2 regions of the Thioalbus denitrificans genome follow, and region 1 is predicted to be linked to the other one. Evidence: predicted binding sites of a transcription regulator. Region 1 holds the regulator's gene; the other holds the start of a gene.
What was found. The regulator sigma-54, encoded in region 1, starts transcription at its own class of promoters, with help from an activator protein. The targets are predictions, from matches to a motif close to TGGCANGNTNCNTGCTT.

Region 1 (5,565 bases):
TGCCCACCCCTTCGTCTGCAAGCACGCCCACTGGCAGACCCCGAGCCCGGGCGGCCGCGGGGCCGCGCGCGAGGTGTGCGAACTGATCATGGAAGCCCAGGGCACCCTGCAGGCGATTCTCGAGGCCTACCTCTGAGGCCCCCATGCCCCGGTTCCCCATGCCCCGGTTCCCCCTGCCCCGCCTCAGCCCCACCACCGCAGGCCTTCTCGTCCTCGGCCTGCTCGCGGGGCTGAGCAGCCTGTTCGCCTATCGCTACGAACCCTGGTGGCCGACCCGGACGGACGTGCAGCGCCACGATCCCGACTACTGGTTCGAGGGCTTCTCCGCGGTGCGCATGAACCTCGAGGGGGTGCCCATCCAGCGCCTGACCGGCAAGCGCCTGCAGCACTATCCCGACGATGACAGCACGGAGCTGGAGACGGCCCGGCTGGTGCACTACCCCCAACAGGGTGCGCCCTGGGTGGTGACCGCCGAGCGGGCACGGGTCACCGAGGACGGCGCACTGGTGTTTCTCCCCGGGCAGGTCCTGGCCGAGCAGGCGCCCACCGCCGCCGATCCCGGCCTGACCCTGCGCACCCACGACCTGCGCGTCCTGGTGGAGCAGGAGTACCTGGAGACCGACCGCGAGGTTTCCATCACCCGCGGGGGTGATATGATCAACGCAACCGGCATGCGGGCCTTCCTGCGGGAGGAGAGGCTGCTGCTACAGTCCAAGGTGAAGGCCACCCATGAACCGAACCGCCGTTAGTGTACTGCTTCACTCTTGGAGGCACGTTCAGCGAGTTGCTGGCCGGTTAGCTGCAAGGCGCGCTCTCGCAGGAATGGCAGGGTCCTTTCAAGAGAGCGCAACGCCGCAGATGGCCGGCCAGCGGCTCGCCCGAAGGGAGCCCCCCGAAAGCACCATGACCGCGTTGCGGTGCTTGACAAGGACCGGGCCATTGCCTGCGCACCGCGCCTTGTCCTGGCACTTTCGGGGGGCTCTGAATGTACCGCCAAGAGTGAAGCAGTACACCAGTGTACTGCTGCTGCTCCTCGCCCTGCCGGGGGCGGCCCTGGCCCTGTCCGGCGACAGCGACAAGCCCATCAGCCTCGAGGCCGACCAGGCGGAGCTGAACGAGGCCACGGGCGTCAGCACCTATACCGGGCGGGTGGTCCTGACCCAGGGCAGCATCGAGCTGCACGCCGACCGGCTGGTGGTCCACGCCGCCGGCGGCGAGCTGTCCCAGATTACCGCCACCGGCAACCCGGTGCGTTTCCGCCAGCGCCCCGAGGGCCGGAACAAGGACGTGACCGCCGAGGCGAAGAAGCTGGAATACCAGGGCAAGAGCCGCATGCTGGTGCTCATCGGCGAGGCGAAGGTGACCCAGGGGCGCAATACGTTCAGCGGGCAGCGTATTGAATATGACCTGCAGCGCGAGTCGGTGCTGGCCACCGGCGGCAGCGGCGAGGGCGGCAAGCCGGGCCGGGTGCAGATGACCATCGTCCCCTCCAGGGGCGGCGACAGCAAGCAATGAGCGTCCTGGAAACCCGCGGGCTGGGCAAACGCTACGGCGCCCGCGAGGTGGTCCGCGATGTCTCCCTGCGGGTGGAGAGCGGCGAGGTGGTGGGCCTGCTGGGCCCGAACGGCGCCGGCAAGACCACCTGCTTCTACATGATCGTGGGCCTGGTGCGCTGCGACAGCGGCGCCATCACCATGGATGGAGCCGACCTGACCCGGGAGCCCATGCACATTCGCGCCCGGCGCGGCATCGGCTACCTGCCCCAGGAAGCCTCGGTATTCCGCAAGCTCACCGTCGAGCAGAACATCATGGCCATCCTGGAGCTGCGCCGGGATCTCACGCCCGGCAAGCGCCGGCGGCTCGCCGACAGCCTCATGCACGAGTTCCACGTGGGCCATCTCCACGACAATCTCGGCATCAGCCTCTCCGGCGGCGAGCGGCGGCGGGTGGAGATTGCCCGGGCGCTGGCGACCGAGCCCCGCTTCATCCTGCTGGACGAGCCCTTCGCCGGCGTGGACCCCCTCTCGGTACTCGATATCCAGCGCATCATCAGCCACCTGCGCGACCGCGGCATCGGGATCCTGATTACCGACCACAACGTCCGCGAGACCCTCGGCATCTGCGACCGCGCCTACATCATGAGCAACGGCAACGGCATCGCCCACGGCACGCCGGCCGAAATCCTCGACAACAGCCAGGTCCGGGACGTCTACCTGGGCCACGAGTTCCGCCTGTGACTTCCCGCCTCCCCGGTCGCGGGGATACCCGCGCGGCCCGTGCCCCTATCTGCACGGCATGTTATTTGCGTTACAATCCGGACATAACGACAACGGATACCGGATATCCGTTTACGCCTAGACGACGACGCGCCGTATGAAACCCTCCATTCAGCTCCGGCTGAGCCAGCAACTCACCATGACGCCGCAGCTGCAGCAGGCCATCAAGCTGCTGCAGCTCTCAGCGCTCGACCTGCAGATGGAGGTCCAGGAGGCGCTGGAGACCAATCCCATGCTGGAGCTGGCGGAGGACGAGGTCGAAGCGTCGGGTGAGGCGGAGGCGCCATCGACGTCGGGCAGCGAGGCCGAGGACCGCGACCTCGACCTCGAGCGCAACGACGCGGACATTCCCGCGGACCTCCCGGTGGACAGCGCCTGGGACGACATCTACGACGTGCCCAGCAGCAATTCCGGGCCCGACGAGGGTGACGAGCAGGAGTTCGCCAATGTCAGCCATGGGGGCGAGTCGCTCCAGGAGCACCTCCTCTGGCAGGCCAGCCTCGCCCATTTCAACGACCGCGACCTGGAACTGGCCCGGCTGCTCATCGACGCCATCGACGAACGCGGCTACCTCGGCGCCACGCTGGAGGAGCTCCTGGCCAGCCTCGACCCCGAGTTCGAGGTGGAGCTCGACGAGCTGGAGGCGGTCCTGCACCGCATCCAGACCTTCGACCCCCTCGGGGTGGGCGCCCGCAACCTGGGCGAATGCCTGTCCCTGCAGCTGCGCCAGCTGCCCGCCGCCACGCCCTGGCGCAGCGAGGCGCTGAACCTGGTGGAAAACCACCTGGAACTGCTGGGCTCCCGCGACTACGCCCAGGTCCAGCGGCGGATGAAGATCAGCGAGGACGAGCTGCGCGAGGTCATCCAGCTGATCCAGACCCTCAACCCCCGCCCCGGCAACGAGGTGGGCGGCGAGGAGCCCCAGTACGTGGTGCCGGATGTCACCGTGCGCAAGCACCGGGGCAGCTGGCTGGTGGAGCTCAACCCGGAGGCCTCCCCGCGACTGCGCGTGAACCCCAGCTACGCCGCCCTCGTGCGCCGGGCCGACAACAGCCAGGACAACAACTTCCTGCGCACCCAGTTGCAGGAGGCGCGCTGGTTCCTGAAGAGCATCCAGAGCCGCAACGAGACCCTGCTGAAGGTGGCCACCTGCATCGTGGAGCACCAGCGCGGCTTCCTGGAGCACGGCGAGGAGGCCATGAAGCCCCTCGTCCTGCACGACATCGCCGAAGCGGTGGAGATGCACGAGTCCACCATCTCCCGGGTCACCACCCAGAAGTACATGCTCACCCCCCGTGGTATCTTTGAGCTGAAATACTTCTTCTCCAGCCACGTCAGTACGGCGAGCGGAGGCGAGGCCTCCTCCACGGCGATCCGGGCGCTCATCAAGAAGCTCATCGCCGCCGAGCACCCGTCCAAGCCGCTCAGCGACAGCAAGATCGCAAAAATCCTGTCTGATCAGGGAGTCAATGTGGCACGCAGGACCATCGCAAAGTACCGCGAGGTCATGGCGATACCGCCATCAAACGAAAGAAAGCGCCTGCTATAAGGCTTAAGGAGTCAGCTATGCAGACCAACATCACCGGTCATCACGTCGACATCACCCCGGCACTGCGCGACTATGTGAACTCGAAGCTGGAGAAGGTCGAACGCCATTTCGACAACATCACCAACGTGCACGTGATCCTGGGCGTGGAGAAGCTGCGGCAGAAAGCCGAGGCCACCATCCATCTGAGCGGGGCCGAACTGTACGCCGACGCCGAGCACGATGACATGTACGCGGCCATCGATGCCCTGGTGGACAAGCTCGACCGGCAGGTGAAGAAGCACAAGGAAAAGTCCCAGGCTCACAACCACGAGAGCGCCAAGCGCGCCTGAGCCCGGAACCGGGGAGGGCTGACGGGGCCGGCGGCCCCGTCAGCCCCGTCCCGGACTCGAACCCACGACAACCGCGGCGGACCCGGACCGAGACCAGTGAGAGACGCCAGACGATTGAAATCGAACGGATCGCCCCGCACAGTGACGAATCACCATGCACCTGCGTGACATCCTGACCCTCGAACGCACCGCGACCGACGTCATCGCCGGCAGCAAGAAGCGCGCGCTGGAATTCCTCGGCGGCCTGGCGGCGACTGACGAGCCGGAGCTGGACCCCACCGAGGTGTTCGAGAGCCTCATCGCCCGCGAGCGCCTCGGCAGCACCGGCATCGGCCACGGTATCGCCATTCCCCACGGACGGCTGAAGAACAGCGACCACGTCATCGGCGCGCTGGCGCACCTGCAGGAGCCCATCGACTTCGACGCCATCGACGACAAGCCGGTGGACCTGCTGTTCGCGCTGCTGGTGCCCGAGAACGCCACCGAGGAGCACCTCGAGGTCCTGGCACGGCTGGCCCAGCTGTTCAGCGACGAAGAGGCCCGGCAACGGCTGCGCGAGGCACCCGACGCGGCAGCGCTGCTCCAGACGATCCTGAGTTACGAGGCCGCCGAAACGGATGCCCCGGACGATCAGCATACAAAACCTGTTTGAAGTCCAGCAGGAGAATCTCTGCCTCACCTGGATTGCCGGCCAGGCCGGCGGCGAACGTTCCCTGAGCCTCCCGGATCTCCCCGTGACCGGGCTCGCGGGCTTCTACAACCCGATACATCCCCACGCGATTCCCCTGCTGACCGACGCCGAGCTGGCGTGGCTGGAGCGGGAGGCGGATCCGGCCCGGGATCCGTTCGCGGCACCGGCGGTCCTCGCCATCCTGACGGGGGACGGCGCGCCCCCGCCCCGGCTGGTGGAGCACGCGGAGCGGAGCGGATTTCCCCTGTTCAGCTCCCGCCTGGAACCCCGGCGGCTGATCAACCGTCTCAACTTCTATCTCACCCAGTCCCTCTCGGCGCGCATCACCGTCCACGGCGTGTTCATGGAGGTGCTGGGCGCCGGTGTGCTGCTCAGCGGCGAGAGCGGCATCGGCAAGAGCGAACTGGCCCTCGCCCTGCTCAGCCGCGGGCACCGGCTCATCGCCGACGATGCCCCGGAGTTCGCCAATACCGTTCCGCGCATGCTGGTGGGCTACTGCCCGGAGCCGCTGCACGACTTCCTTGAAGTTCGCGGACTGGGCATACTCAACGTGCGGGCCATGTTCGGCGACAGCGCCCTGGCACCGGAGCATGTACTGGACCTGGTGATACACCTCAAGGAGATGGAAGGCCATGAACTCGCGGCCATCGACCGGCTGCACGGCGTCCAGCGCCGCCGCGAAATGCTCGGCATCGAGGTGCCCGAGGTGACCATTCCGGT
Region 2 (5,565 bases), on a different contig from region 1:
CTGGTGCAAGGCCCCGCGCCTGGGCGGTGCGGTGGTGGAGGTGGGGGCGCTGGCCCGCCAGGTGGTGGACGGCCACCCGCTGGTGCGCGAACTGGTGGCCGCGGGCGGCGGCAACGTGCGCAACCGGGTGGTGGCGCGGCTGCTGGAAATCGCCCGGGTGGTGCCGGAGATGGAGCGCTGGGTGCGGACCCTGCGCCCGGGCGCGCCCTTCTGCCACCACGCGCCCAGGCCGGAAGCGGCGGCGGGCGCCGGCCTGGTGGAGGCCGCCCGCGGCAGCCTCGGCCACTGGCTGGAGGTGCGCGGCGGCCGCATCCACAACTACCAGATCATCGCCCCCACCACCTGGAACTTCTCCCCCCGCGACGCCGGCGGCACGCCCGGGCCGCTGGAGCAGGCGCTGGTGGGCGCCCCGGTGCGGGCGGGCGAGACCGACCCGGTGGCGGTGCAGCACATCGTCCGCTCCTTCGACCCCTGCATGGTCTGCACGGTGCACTGACAGAGGCGCTCCCCGCCCGGAACGGCCCATGACCCGCGACAAGACACCCCCCAACCCCTCCCTGCTGGACCAGGTGGCCATGCCCGGGCTCGCCCCCCACGATCCCGGCGCGGAGACCGCCTGGGTGGAGGTGGTGCAGAAGATGGACGAGATCTACGCCGATCTCGTGCGCTACCAGGTGGCCCTGGAGGAGAAGAACCTGGCCCTGGAGCAGGCCCACGCCTTCATCAACGGGGTGCTGGGAGCCATGTCCGACGTGCTCATCGTGTGCGACACCGAGGGCCGCATCCTGGAGACCAACCGGGCCCTGGAGCGGCTCACCGGCCTGCGCCCGGAGCAGTGCACCGGGCGTCCCTTCGCCGAGCTGTTCAGCGCCGAGTCGCGGTCCCTGGCCGAACGCTTTCCCGAGCACATGCGCTCCACCGCGCCGGTGCAGGACTGCGAGGTCTCCCTGGCGGGCGGCGACGGCCGCCCGGTGCCGCTGTCCATGAACTGCAGCCCCCACCTGGACCACAGGGGGCGGCTCATCGGCATGGTGCTCATCGGCCGCCCGGTGGGCGAGCTGCGGCGCGCCTACGAGGCCCTCAACCGCGCCCACGCCGAGCTCAAGGAGGCCCAGCAGCAGGTGGTGCAGTCGGAGAAGATGGCCTCCCTCGGCCGGCTGGTGGCCGGCGTGGCCCACGAGCTCAACAACCCCATCAGCTTCATCTACGGCAACATGCACGCCCTGGAGCGCTACCGGCGCAAGCTGGAGACCTACCTGCGGGCACTGCACGGGGACAAGACGCCGGACGCCCGCGCGCAGCTGCGCCGGGATCTGCGCATCGACCACCTGCTGGAGGACCTGAAGCCCCTGGTGGAGGGCTCCCTGGAAGGGGCCGAGCGGGTGCGCGACATCGTCGACGATCTCAAGCGCTTCTCCTCCAGCCAGCGCGGCCCGCGCACCCCCTTCAATCTCGCCGAGGTGGTGGAGCGGGGCACCCGCTGGGCCCTGAAGGAGGTGCACGAGACCATCGCCGTGACCTCGGACCTGCCGCCGGACGTGGAAGTGACCGGCTACGCCGGCCAGATCCAGCAGGTGGTCATCAACCTGGTGCAGAACGCCGTGGACGCCCTGCGCGGGACCCCCGCGCCGCGGCTGGAGATCAGCGGCCGGGTGGAGGGGGGGATGGTCGTGATCCGCTTCCACGACAACGGGCCGGGCATCCCCCCGGAGAACCTGCACAAGCTCTTCGACCCCTTCTTCACCACCAAGCCGGTGGGCGAGGGCACAGGCCTCGGGCTCTCCATCAGCTACCGCATGATCCGCGAGCACGGCGGCAGCCTCAGCGCGGAAAACCCGCCCGACGGCGGCGCCCTGTTCACCCTGCGCCTGCCGCTGCAGTCCTGACGCCCGCCCCCGCCCGGACCTGGTCAGCGACCTTCCACCCGCCATCCAACCTGCCGCGCCCGGTATCCGATCCGGCGCCGCGCGTCGACCCGCCGGACTGACACAAGTCACGGTTTTAAAAGATTATTCCACCTGCTGGCACAAACCCTGCTCCACTCCCGCTGCCATCCCACGGCCAACGACAAGAACGCAGGCGCCCGCGACAGCGGACTGCGATGGAGAGAGGGATCAACCATGGCGAAAACCGAAACCTTCTACGAGGTGATGCGACGGCAGGGCATCAGCCGCCGCAGCTTCCTCAAGTACTGCAGCCTCACGGCCACGGCCCTGGGGCTGGGCCCGGCCTACGTGGGCCGCATCGCCCAGGCGATGGAGACCAAGCCCCGCACCCCGGTGCTGTGGCTCCACGGCCTGGAGTGCACCTGCTGCTCGGAGTCCTTCATCCGCTCGGCCCATCCGCTGGTCAAGGACGTAGTGCTGTCCATGATCTCGCTGGACTACGACGACACCATCATGACCGCCGCCGGCCACCAGGCCGAGGCGATACTCGAGGAGGTGCGCAGCAAGTACAAGGGCAACTACATCCTGGCGGTGGAGGGCAACCCGCCGCTGAACCAGGACGGCATGTCCTGCATCATCGGCGGCCGGCCCTTCGTGGAACAGCTGCGCGAGGTGGCCGCCGACTGCAAGGCCATCATCTCCTGGGGCTCCTGCGCCTCCTGGGGCTGCGTCCAGGCGGCCCGGCCCAACCCGACCCGGGCCACGCCGGTGCACAAGGTGATCACCGACAAGCCCATCATCAAGGTGCCGGGCTGCCCGCCCATCGCCGAGGTGATGACCGGGGTCATCACCTACATGCTCACCTTCGAGCGCATCCCCGAGCTGGACCGCCAGGGGCGGCCGAAGATGTTCTACAGCCAGCGCATCCACGACAAGTGCTACCGCCGGCCCCACTTCGACGCCGGCCAGTTCGTGGAGGCGTGGGACGACGAGTCGGCGCGCAAGGGCTACTGCCTCTACAAGATGGGCTGCAAGGGCCCCACCACCTACAACGCCTGCTCCACGGTGCGCTGGAACGGCGGCGTCTCCTTCCCCATCCAGTCCGGCCATGGCTGCATCGGCTGCTCCGAGGACGGTTTCTGGGACAAGGGCAGCTTCTATGACCGCCTCACCGACATCCACCAGTTCGGCGTCGAGGCGAACGCCGACGCCGTGGGCGGCACCGCCGCCGGGGTGGTGGGCGCGGCCGTGGCCGCCCATGCCGCGGCCAGCGCCATCAAGCGCGTGCGCGAGAAAGGAGACGAGTAGATGACCACCACGACACCCAACGGCTACAACCTGGACACCACCGGCCGCCGCCTGGTGGTGGATCCCGTCACCCGCATCGAGGGCCACATGCGCTGCGAGGTGAACGTGGACGCGAACAACGTCATCCGCAACGCGGTCTCCACCGGCACCATGTGGCGCGGGCTGGAGGTGATCCTGAAGAACCGCGACCCGCGCGACGCCTGGGCCTTCACCGAGCGCATATGCGGGGTCTGCACCGGTACCCATGCGCTCACCTCGGTGCGCGCCGTGGAGAACGCCCTGGGCATCCAGATCCCGGAGAACGCCAACTCCATCCGCAACATCATGCAGCTGACCCTGCAGGTGCACGATCACCTGGTGCACTTCTACCATCTCCACGCCCTGGACTGGGTGGACGTGGTGAGCGCGCTCAAGGCGGATCCGAAGGCCACCTCCGAGCTGGCCCAGAGCATCTCCAGCTGGCCCCTCTCCTCGCCCGGCTACTTCCGCGACGTGCAGGGGCGGGTGAAGCGCTTCGTGGAATCGGGGCAGCTGGGACCGTTCATGAACGGCTACTGGGGCAACCCCGCCTACAAGCTGCCGCCCGAGGCCAACCTGATGGCGGTGGCCCACTACCTGGAGGCGCTCGATTTCCAGAAGGAGATCGTGAAGATCCACACCATCTACGGCGGCAAGAACCCGCACCCCAACTGGCTGGTGGGCGGGGTGCCGTGTGCCATCAACGTGAACGGCACCGGGGCGGTGGGCGCGGTCAACATGGAGCGGCTGAACCTGGTCTCCTCCATCATCGACCGCTCCATCGAGTTCGTGAACCAGGTCTACATCCCCGACCTGCTGGCGGTGGCCAGCTTCTACAAGGACTGGCTCCACGGCGGCGGGCTGTCGGCCACCAACGTCCTCTCCTACGGCGACATCCCGGAGCGGGCCAACGACAACTCGGCGGACAACCAGCTGCTGCCGCGGGGCGCCATCATCAACGGCAACTTGGCCGAGGTGCACGACGTGGACCTCACCGACCCGGACCAGGTGCAGGAGTACGTGGCCCACTCCTGGTTCACCTATCCCGACGAGAGCAAGGGCCTGCACCCCTGGGACGGGGTCACCGAGCCCAACTTCGAGCTGGGGCCCGGCACCAAGGGCAGCCGCACCCGCATCGAGCAGATCGACGAGAACGCCAAGTACTCCTGGATCAAGGCCCCGCGCTGGCGCGGCCACGCCATGGAGGTGGGGCCGCTGGCGCGCTACATCATCGGCTACTCCAGGGGCATCCCGGAGTTCAAGGAGCCGGTGGACAAGGTGCTCACCGACCTGGGGCTGCCCGTCACGGCGCTGTTCTCCACCCTCGGGCGCACCGCCGCCCGCGGCCTGGAGTGCGCCTGGGCGGCGGACAAGATGCGCCACTTCCAGGACAAGCTGGTGGCCAACATCAAGGCCGGCGACTCCAGCACCGCCAACGTGGACAAGTGGGACCCCTCCACCTGGCCGAAGGAGGCCAGGGGGGTGGGCACCACCGAGGCACCGCGGGGCGCGCTGGGGCACTGGATCCGCATCCGCGACGGGCGCATCGAGAACTACCAGGCGGTGGTGCCCACCACCTGGAACGGCTCGCCCCGGGATCCGGCCGGCAACATCGGCGCCTTCGAGGCGGCGCTGATGAACACGCCGCTGGCGGATCCGGAGCAGCCGCTGGAGATCCTCCGCACCCTGCACAGCTTCGACCCCTGCCTGGCCTGCTCCACGCATGTCATGAGCCCGGAGGGGGAGGAGCTGACCCGGGTGAAGGTGCGCTGATCGTCACCGCACGCCCGGGCGCACCCGCCCGGGCGTGCCAACCGGAAGGAGAACACCTATGCGGACACAAGCAAACCAGGTGGCCGTCTACGTCTACCAGGCGCCGGTACGGCTGTGGCACTGGATCAACGCGCTCGCCATCACCGTCCTGGTGATCAGCGGCTACTTCATCGGCAGCCCGCCGCCCACCCTGCCCGGCGAGGCCAGCGACCACTTCCTCATGGGCTACATCCGCTTCGCCCACTTCAGCGCCGCCTACCTGTTCGCCATCGGCCTGCTGGCGCGGCTCTACTGGGCGCTGGTGGGCAACCGCCATGCCCGTGAGCTGTTCCTGCTGCCCCTGTGGAGCGGGAAATGGTGGCGGGGGTTCTGGAACGAGCTCTCCTGGTACCTGTTCCTGCGCAAGGAGCCGCAGAAGTACGTGGGCCACAACCCGCTGGGACAGTTCATGATGTTCACCATGCTGGTGCTGGGGGGGCTGTTCATGATCGCCACCGGCTTCGCCCTCTACGGCGAGGGACTGGGGCGGGGCAGCTGGGCCGACACCCTGTTCGGCTGGGTCATCCCCCTGTTCGGCCAG

Region 2: the regulator sigma-54 is predicted to act here: its motif matches at 2,023-2,039, upstream of DFQ59_RS00750 (hydrogenase small subunit).

The regions. Positions count from the first base shown of each region.
Region 1 is NZ_QPJY01000003.1:51,990-57,554, forward strand. Features, by position in the region: gene kdsC (3-deoxy-manno-octulosonate-8-phosphatase KdsC) at 1-136, shown strand, start outside; gene lptC (LPS export ABC transporter periplasmic protein LptC) at 144-749, shown strand; gene lptA (lipopolysaccharide transport periplasmic protein LptA) at 1,000-1,515, shown strand; gene lptB (LPS export ABC transporter ATP-binding protein) at 1,512-2,237, shown strand; gene DFQ59_RS08535 (RNA polymerase factor sigma-54) at 2,374-3,825, shown strand; gene hpf (ribosome hibernation-promoting factor, HPF/YfiA family) at 3,843-4,154, shown strand; gene ptsN (PTS IIA-like nitrogen regulatory protein PtsN) at 4,309-4,806, shown strand; gene hprK (HPr(Ser) kinase/phosphatase) at 4,772-5,565, shown strand, end outside.
Region 2 is NZ_QPJY01000001.1:168,998-174,562, reverse strand. Features, by position in the region: gene DFQ59_RS00760 (nickel-dependent hydrogenase large subunit) at 1-496, shown strand, start outside; gene DFQ59_RS00755 (sensor histidine kinase) at 525-1,886, shown strand; gene DFQ59_RS00750 (hydrogenase small subunit) at 2,121-3,194, shown strand; gene DFQ59_RS00745 (nickel-dependent hydrogenase large subunit) at 3,195-4,985, shown strand; gene cybH (Ni/Fe-hydrogenase, b-type cytochrome subunit) at 5,044-5,565, shown strand, end outside.